Regions from separate parts of the Lysobacter sp. Soil_N_51 genome, predicted to be linked through region 3. Evidence: riboswitches for the same ligand, from Rfam matches in the RefSeq annotation. Region 3 holds a riboswitch; each other region holds the start of a gene.
What was found. Region 3 has a riboswitch for cobalamin ahead of btuB (TonB-dependent vitamin B12 receptor). Riboswitches for the same ligand answer to the same signal wherever they lie in the genome.
Positions count from the first base shown of each region.

Region 1: it holds a riboswitch for cobalamin, as region 3 does, so the genes downstream of both, btuB (TonB-dependent vitamin B12 receptor) here and btuB (TonB-dependent vitamin B12 receptor) in region 3, are expected to answer to the same signal.
Region 2: it holds a riboswitch for cobalamin, as region 3 does, so the genes downstream of both, metE (5-methyltetrahydropteroyltriglutamate--homocysteine S-methyltransferase) here and btuB (TonB-dependent vitamin B12 receptor) in region 3, are expected to answer to the same signal.
Region 4: it holds a riboswitch for cobalamin, as region 3 does, so the genes downstream of both, AC3A4T_RS15560 (CoA-acylating methylmalonate-semialdehyde dehydrogenase) here and btuB (TonB-dependent vitamin B12 receptor) in region 3, are expected to answer to the same signal.

Region 1 covers NZ_JBDGLR010000002.1:411,358-413,553, reverse strand. Annotated here, with positions in the region: gene AC3A4T_RS04740 (TfoX/Sxy family protein) at 1-235, shown strand, start outside; cobalamin riboswitch at 727-968, shown strand; gene btuB (TonB-dependent vitamin B12 receptor) at 1,094-2,196, shown strand, end outside.
Region 2 covers NZ_JBDGLR010000006.1:87,215-89,410, forward strand. Annotated here, with positions in the region: gene metE (5-methyltetrahydropteroyltriglutamate--homocysteine S-methyltransferase) at 1-1,016, opposite strand, end outside; cobalamin riboswitch at 1,204-1,462, opposite strand; gene AC3A4T_RS12385 (COG3904 family protein) at 1,844-2,196, shown strand, end outside.
Region 3 covers NZ_JBDGLR010000005.1:503,120-505,315, forward strand. Annotated here, with positions in the region: gene AC3A4T_RS11900 (SDR family oxidoreductase) at 1-281, opposite strand, end outside; cobalamin riboswitch at 425-685, shown strand; gene btuB (TonB-dependent vitamin B12 receptor) at 934-2,196, shown strand, end outside.
Region 4 covers NZ_JBDGLR010000007.1:291,153-293,348, reverse strand. Annotated here, with positions in the region: gene AC3A4T_RS15560 (CoA-acylating methylmalonate-semialdehyde dehydrogenase) at 1-1,057, opposite strand, end outside; cobalamin riboswitch at 1,207-1,426, opposite strand; gene AC3A4T_RS15555 (hypothetical protein) at 1,718-2,196, opposite strand, start outside.

The DNA of each region.
Region 1 (2,196 bases), on a different contig from region 3:
GATCAGCGACGAACGCCGCCAGGAGCTGATCCTGGCCGCCGAAGCGGCGACCGCGCTGCTGCCGGCGCCGCGCAACAAGCCGGCCGCCGCGCCGGTGCACACGACCATGCATGCCGAGGAACGGCACGAGGACAACACCGCCTACGACGGCGGCCCGGCGGCGCATGACGACGACGATGGGTCCGGCGGCGATGAGCGGCGGGGCGATCAGGACGGCGAAGAACGCCACGATTGAGGTCGGCCGGTTCGGTTGGCCTTAGTTGTGAGGCGTCGGTCGATGGCGGTGAACGTCGTGGCAGTTGCCGGCGCGCGTGCCCTCTTCCGCCCTTCGGGCACCTTCTCCCGCAAGGCGGGAGAAGGGAACGTGCTTGAGCTTGTGGTTGGCGCGACTTCCGGCCAGGCCGCTGTGGACGGCCCGACTGAGAACACTTTCAGCCCCATGCGGCCTTAAGCCCTTCTCCCGAGCTGTAAGGCGTCGGTCGGCGGCGGTGAACCTCGTGGCAGTTGCCGGCGCGCGTGCCCTCTTCCGCCCTTCGGGCACCTTCTCCCGCAAGGCGGGAGAAGGGAACATCCTTGAGCTTGTGGTTGGCCCGGCTCCCGGCCAGGGCGCTTTGGACTGCCCGACAGAGAAGACTTTCAGCCCCACGCCGCCTTAAGCCCCTCTCCCGCTTGCGGGAGAGGGGTTGGGGTGAGGGCCCGCCCGGACTTTGCCCCCCGCATCGCGTAGACTGCGCACCGCTTCAAGGTGACCCCACGGCTTGCGCCGCCGGGGTTGAAACGGGAAGCCGGTGACACGCCCTCCTCCGATCGGACGAGCCGGCGCCATTCCGGCACTGCCCCCGCAACGGTAAGCCAGTCAGATCGCGGCATCCGCCACTGTGCAAGGCACGGGAAGGCGCCGCGACCGGAGTCGACCCCGCGTCGGCCCGCTGGCGAGTCCGGAGACCGGCCTTGGGGTGCTACAGGTTGCGATGCGGAGGGCATCGCGGCGGCTGTTGCACTTCGTGCGCCTTGCTGCCCGCTCGCCTTCTTTCGCAACCGCCCATTCCGTTGTCGTAATCGCGTGCGCCACGGCGCGCGCTGGAGCTACCCCATGCCGGTTGCAAGTCTGCGTGCCCTGAACCTTTCCTTCGCCATCGCCCTGGCCCTGCCGACCGTCGCGGCCGCGGCGCCCGCCGGCGAGGCCACCGATCTGGACGAAGTCGTCGTCACCGCCAACCGCACCGCGGTCAGCGTCAACGACCTGCTGACCCCGGTCGAGGTGCTCGATCGCAGCGACATCCAGCGCAGCCAGGCGCGCGATCTGAACGATCTGCTGCGCGGCCGCGCCGGCATCACCCTCGCCAACCAGGGCGGCGCCGGCAAGCTCACCACGCTGTTCCTGCGCGGCAGCGAGTCCGACCACGTGCTGGTGCTGGTCGACGGCATCCGCATCGGTTCGCCGACCTCGGGCTTGGCCTCGCTGCAGGACCTGCCGCTCGAATTGATCGACCGGATCGAGATCGTGCGCGGCCCGCGTTCGAGCCTGTACGGCGCCGACGCCATCGGCGGCGTGATCCAGGTGTTCACCCGCCGCGAGCAGCAGGGCTTCGCCCCGCGCGCGCATGTCGGCGGCGGCAGCAACGGCACCATCGAATTCGGCACCGGCTTCGGCGGCCGCAGCGGCCGCGGCTGGTTCGGCGCCGACTACAGCTTCCGCAAGACCCAGGGCATCAACGCCTGCCGCGGCGCCGGCTTCCCGGTGTTCGCCGGCTGCTTCACCGACGAACCTGATCGCGACGGCTACGAGAGCCATTCGCTGTCGCTGCGCGGCGGCATCGAGATCAACGACCAGTGGAGCATCGAAGGCCAGGCGCTGCGCGCGGAAGGCGAGAACGCCTACGACGGCGACTTCGGCAATTATTCCGAGACCGTGCAGCAGGTGATCGGCGGCAAGCTCGACTGGCGTCCGTCGGATACGGTGCATGTGCAGCTCAGCGCGGGCCGCAATGTCGATGGTTCGCAGAATTACGATCTCAAGGGCCCCCACGCCTTTCCCAACAGCGTTTCTCCGGGGCAGCGCATCGGCTTCTTCGATACCGATCGCGACAGCGCGACCTTGCAGGCCGATTTCAATCTCTTCGAAGGCAATACGCTGACCGCGGGCTTCGATTGGCTGCGCGACCGGGTCGACAGCAACACCGTGTACGACGAACT
Region 2 (2,196 bases), on a different contig from region 3:
GTGGGCAGTTTGCGTTCCAGTTCGATATCGGTCGGCACGTGCAGCAGCGAGCACGACGGCGCCAGCCATGTGGCCCGCGGGCCGGCGCGACGGGCGAGGCTCAGCGCGGCGTCGAGATCGGCGCGCCAGATGTTGCGGCCGTCGACCACGCCCAGGCTCAGCGCGCGTTGTTCCGGCAGTAGCGGCAGCAGGCTTTCGAGTTGCTGTGGTGCGCGCACCAGATCGACATGCAGACCTTCCACCGGCAGTTGCGCGGCGAGGGTGGCGTTGTCGCCGAGCGCGCCGAAGTACGTGGTCAGCAGGCGCCGCGGCGCATCGACTTCGGCCAGCGCGGCATAGGCGCGACGGAACGCGGCGCGGTCGGCGTCGTCCAGGTCCAGGGTCAGCGTCGGTTCGTCCAACTGCACCCACTGCGCGCCGGCCGCCTTGAGCTTGGCCAGCAGTTCGGCGTAGGCCGGCAGCAGGGCGTCGAGCAACTCGCGCGGGTCGCCGCCGTCGTTGCGCTTGCCGAGCTTGAGGAACGACACCGGGCCGAGCAGCACCGGCCGCGCGTCGAGTCCCAACGCCTGCGCCTGCGCCAGTTCGGCCAGCGGCTTGTCGCCGCGCAGGGCGAAGCGCTGGCCGGGTTCGAACTGCGGCACCAGATAGTGGTAGTTGGTGTCGAACCACTTGGTCATTTCCAGCGCGCGCAGATCGCGGCGGCCGTTCTGCACGCCGCGGGCGAGGGCGAAATAGCCGCCCAGCGGATCTTCTTCGAACGCCGCGCGGTGCGAGGCCGGAATGGCGTCGAACAACACCGCGTTGTCGAGCACGTGGTCGTAGAGTGAGAAATCGTTGCACGGCACGACGTGCGCGCCGGCGTCGTGGGCGAGGCGCCAATGGCGTTCGCGCAGCGAGGCGGCGGTGGCGTGCAGCGACTGGGCAGGCGTGTCGCCTTTCCAGAACGATTCCAGGGCCAGCTTGAGCTCGCGCCGCGCGCCGATGCGCGGGAAGCCGAGGTGGGTAACGCTGATCATGATGAGTACCTGCGATGCGTGGGCATGACGCAGGGCAACGAAGGAAACCACGGCCACGCCGGCCCGGCGCGATCAGCGCCCGGCTTCGCCGCGAACCTTGGCTTCGACCTTCGCCCCCGCGGGCGAACCGGCACCTGTCGCGCCGCGTGCGGGCACGAGGCGGTCGGATACCGGAGTCGGACGGAAGGCGAACCCTCCGGTCGCGGCAGGTCTTCGGGCTCGGGACTGGAAGCGAGAAGTAGAGTGCAGAAAAGTGAGAAACGAGTAGAAACCTAGCTCTTACTCGTTTCTCACTGCTCTGAACTCTACCCTCGCCCTTTGCCTAGTAGGGCCGCTTCCCAGGCGTACCGCCCAGTGCCAAGACCCGTTCGTTTCCCATACCGCTGCGGGGCAGCTCCGGATTCGCACCGGATTCCCTCTGGCCGGCCGCGGCGGTTGCCTTGGTCGGCGTGTCCCATCGCTTTATCTTTATGAAGCGATGTTCACCGTAACGGCGCCAAGGTACGCAGCGGGACCGGTGAAGTCAACGGGACCGGTTGAATCACTCGGCGCGGCGCGATCGTGGGATGCGGTTCGCGGGGTCGCCGCAGTCGCGCAGGCCGCCGCGGGTTTGCGCGTCATGGCCCCTGCGCGAGAACGCGCGAATCGGCCGGTTTTCTGCGGCTGGCGTTCATGCGCGGCCGCCGATGATGAAGGCCGTCTGTCGCCTGGTTGCGCGCACGCCGTCGTTGAGCTTGGCGATGGCTGCCGCTAACGTTTGCATTGGCGCAAGATGCGTGGCGCGGGCCAGGACGGTCCCGCGTGATCCCGACTCCCATGGGTGGAACATGCTTTTCAGATGGACGTTGCTGTGGCTGCTATGCGTGCTCGGGCTGACCGCCTGCGGCAAGGACGCCGTGCCGCCGCCGGGCGCGGCCGAGCCGATGACGCTCGGCAGCCAGAACGAGACCCCGAAGGTCGCGCCGGCGCCGCCGAGCGAGGCCGAAATCCTGCGCGGCACCTACTGGCCGCCGGCCAAACTCGACGGCGGCGTCGCCCGGATCAGCTGCGAATACGACTACCCCAGTTTCGGCGAAGGCGAGCGTTTGACCTCGCTGGATTTCTTCAGCCTGGTCGACGCGCTGTCGCCGTGCCAGGCGCGCGGCGTGGTGCGATTGCGCTATCAGGGCAAGATCGGCGC
Region 3 (2,196 bases):
GTGATGACGAGATGGTCGATCTGGCCGGCGTGGTCGAACAGGCGGCGCAGGCTGTCGGTGTCTTCGAGCAGGGCCTGATGGGTCTCGATGCCCGACTTGGCCAGCGGCCGCAGGTCTTGCGCGGTGGCTTCCAGGCCCGCCAGATCGCCGCAGGCGAGCATCAGCTCACCGCGGCGGCGCGACAAACGTGCCGACACCGCACGGCCGATGTTCGACTGCGCACCGATCACCAGACTGCGGACGATCGGCGCGGGGCTCAGACGGACATGGGCTGCGCTCATGGCGTGGCTCGGTTTACGAAGAATGTGCCTATCCTGCGCAACGGTCGGAAGTGGATGAATCAGACGCGTCCGAAATGTGCCCATAACTTCCTAAATGAACACGGCGACGCCCATACCGTGGCGTTTGTGTGGGACGCCGCTGCTAAGATGCCCGCGCTCAAGGTGATCGCCGACACGGTTCGGCGATTGAAACGGGAATCCGGTCGCGTCGCTGTCGTTCGTCAGCGCGCTCAAGCCGGAGCTGCCCCCGCAACGGTAGGCGAGTAGACGTAGCGCAATCGGCCACTGTGTCTCGACACGGGAAGGCGCGTTACGGAAGAGGCGGCATCGCTCGGTCCAACAACGACCGCGCCGGCCGCGCTTCGCTCGCAAGCCCGGAGACCGGCCCGGAGCGCGAACCGACAGGCGGTGGGCCGGTCTCGGGCGTCGTGCCTCCGCGCGTGCCCGCGTTGCATCCCCCGCATGTCACGACCCTGTCTGGACCGCGCGGGTGAGGCGCGGCCGTGGAGACCTGCCAGTGACTTTGCGTACCCGTTCCTTTTCCTGCCTGCGAGGTGTGCCGTCGCCGGCGTCCACCTTGCGTGCGCATGGCGTCAGCCATGCTGCGACCGTCGGCGTCAGCCATGCCGCGACCGTCGGCGTCAGCCTTGCCTTGAGCCTCTGCGCGCTGCCCGCGTTCGCCGCGCCCGCCGCGGTCGACCTGGATCAGGTGATAGTGACCGCCACCCGCACCGCGCAGACCCAGGACGCAACCCTGGCGGCGGTGACCGTGATCGATCGCGATGAGATCGACAGGCGCCAACCGTCCTCGCTGCCTGATCTATTGCGCGGCACCCCGGGCGCTTCGCTGGCCAACAACGGCGGCGCCGGCAAATCGACCTCGCTGTTCCTGCGCGGCACCGAATCCGATCACGTGCTGGTGCTGATCGACGGCATCAAGATCGGCTCGGCGACCAGCGGCGGCGCTTCGCTGCAGGACATTCCGGTCGAGCAGATCGAGCGTATCGAAATCGTGCGCGGGCCGTTCTCCAGCCTGTACGGCTCCGAGGCGATCGGCGGCGTCATCCAGATCTTCACCCGTCGCCCGCAAGGCCCGTTCGCGCCGAGTTTCGGCGTGTCGATCGGCAGCAACGCGACCCGTCGCGCGAGCGCCGGCGTGGCCGGCAAGGGTGAGCGCGGCTGGTATTCCATCAACGCCGCGCACGAACAGACCGACGGCATCAACGCCTGCCGCGGCAAGCCTTCGCCGGGCGGCGCGGGCTGCTTCACCAACTCGCCCGACCGCGACGGTTATCGCAACAGCTCACTGACCATGCAGGGCGGCTATCGCTTCAACAATCACTGGGACGGCGAAGCGCGCCTGTTCCGCGCCGAAGGCAACAACCGCTACGACGGCAGCCAGAACAACGAGGCCGACAACGTCCAGCAAGTGGCCGGCGCCAAGCTGCGCTACAAACCCAGCGAGCGGGTGACCCTGACCGCCAACGCCGGGCGCAGCGCCGACCTGAGCGACACCTACAGGAACGGCAAGTATTCGAGCACCTTCGATACCCGTCGCCAGCTGGGCTCGGTGCAGGGCGATTTCGGCATCGGCGCGGGCCTGTTGAGCGCCGGCTTCGATTGGCAGCGCGACGAAGTGGAAAGCAACACCGCCTACGCGCGCGACCGCCGCATCCTGCGCGGCGCCTTCGCGCAGTGGCAGCAGAGCTTCGGCGCGCACGCCGTGCAGGCCAGCCTGCGCCGCGACGACGACAGCCAGTTCGGCGGGCAAACCACCGGCAGCGCGCTGTGGGGCTGGGACCTGAGCGAATCGCTGCGGCTGACCGCGAGCTACGGCACCGCGTTCAAGGCGCCGACCTTCAACGAGCTGTATTACCCCGGCTTTGGCAACCCGCAGGTGCAACCGGAAACTTCG
Region 4 (2,196 bases), on a different contig from region 3:
CCAACCTCGCGCCCTGCTCCACGCCCGACGCGATCAAGGCTTCGACGCGTTCGCGCGCGGCGCAGGAAATCACCGGACCGACATCGGTGCCCGGCTCGGTGCCGGCATTGACCTTGAGCGTTTTGGCCTTGGCGACCAGGTCGGCGACCCAGTGCTTCGCCTCGCCCACCAACACCGCGGTCGATGCGGCCATGCAGCGCTGCCCGGCCGCGCCGAACGCGGCGCCGGCCATGGCGTTGAGGGTCTGTTCCTTGTTCGCGTCGGGCAGAACGACGGCGTGATTCTTCGCGCCCATCATGCACTGCACGCGCTTGCCGGCCAGCGAGGAACGCTGATAGACATGGGTGCCGACCTTGGTCGAACCGACGAACGATACCGCGCGGATATCCGCGTCATCGCAGATCGCGTTGACCACGTCTTCGCCGCCGTGGACGACGTTGAGCACGCCCTTCGGAATGCCGGCCTGCAGCGCCAGTTCGACCAGGCGCATGGTCACCAGCGGGTCCTGCTCGGACGGCTTGAGCACGAAGGTGTTGCCGGTGGCGATCGCCATCGGGAACATCCACAGCGGAATCATCGCCGGGAAATTGAACGGCGTGATGCCGGCGCAGACGCCTAGCGGTTGCAACAAGGTGTAAGTGTCGACGCCGCCGGCGACGTTGTTGGCCAGTTCGCCCAGTTGCAGGTTGCCGATCGCGGCGGCGTGTTCGACCACTTCCAGGCCGCGGAACACATCGCCTTCGGCGTCGGGCAAGGTCTTGCCTTGTTCGGCGGTCAGGATCGCGGCGAGTTCGCTCATGTGCTCGCGGATCAACTGCTGGTATTTGAGGAAGATGCGCGCGCGCGTGCCGATCGCGGTCTTGCGCCAGCTCTTGAACGCTTGCGCGGCCGAGGCGACCGCGGCGTCGACTTCCTCGCGCGTGGCCATCGGCACGCGCGCCAGCACGACCTGAGTGGCCGGGTTGACGACGTCGCGCCATTGAGTGGTGGTGGATTCGACGAATTCGCCGTCGATCAGAAGCTTGACCGTCGCGACCTCGGTCGCAACGCGATGCATTTCGTTCATGCTCGTTCTCCGTAACGCACACCCGCGGATAAGCGGATGTCGCGCAGACGCAAGACGAGACAAGGCGAGGCAACGGCGAACGCAGGCCGACTGCATCAGCTCGTCCGGTTGCCCGCCGCAACATCCGAGGAGGACATCGCATGCGATGTCCGCCACGGGCCGGTCTCCGGGCTTGCGAGCGATGCCATTGCATCACCCCGACACCTTCCCGCGCGAACGCAGTGGTGAAACGTCGGGTTTTCTCGCATACCGTTGCGGGGGCAGCGCCGGCCTTGGACGATCCCGTCCGCACCGGCTTCCCGTTTCACCCTGCGCGCCGGTATGGCTTGGCGGCAGGACACCTGTGGCGTGCGCAGTGTAGTGCCGGGGTACGGCGCGGACAAGCTGCGGGGGCGTATGTGGAGGTTGGGTGGTCTGGCGCGCTGTTCGCTCAATCGGGTCATGTCGCAAGGACGAACCAACGCGACTTCAACGTTATCTTCCAGAACGTCATTCCCGCGAACGCGGGCTCCGCTTTACTTCGGCGAAACCGAACATCCAGAGACTTAAAACGTCCTCGCACGAAAGTCGCTGGATTCCCGCCTTCGCGGGAATGACGTTCTTGAAAGAGCGTCAATGAGTTCTGTGGATGTGACTTCGAGAAAACGCGCACTACTTCGCACAATCCGAAAGTTGCTTATCCGCATACCACACCGCCCGACGCGCCTGGTCGTAGGCCATATCCGCCGTGCGCGGCAACAGCTGTTCGATCTGGATCGGATCGCCGCCGCGCGCCGCGGCATATTCGGCGCGTTGCAGGTCGGCCAAGTGAATCAGCACCGGCGCCACCAACGCCTTCAATCGCTGTCGGTTGCAGCCCGCGGCACTCGCTTCCAGTTCGCCGACCCACTTGCGCACGCGCCGGCTGGCTTCGCCCTGCAGGCCGGGCGCTTTCTCGAACGCGATCGGCGCGGCCTTGTAGGCATCGCCAGTGGCTTCGCTGCCCAGGTCGGAGGGTCGCTCGTGCAAGGCGGGATTGAAACGGACCGGCGGCGGTGGTCGCGCGCGCACTTCCTGCACCTGTTTGCGATGCGGCAGTTTGGCGATCACCCGCTTCAGGCCTGTCTTGAGTCTCTTGGTCGCCACCTCGC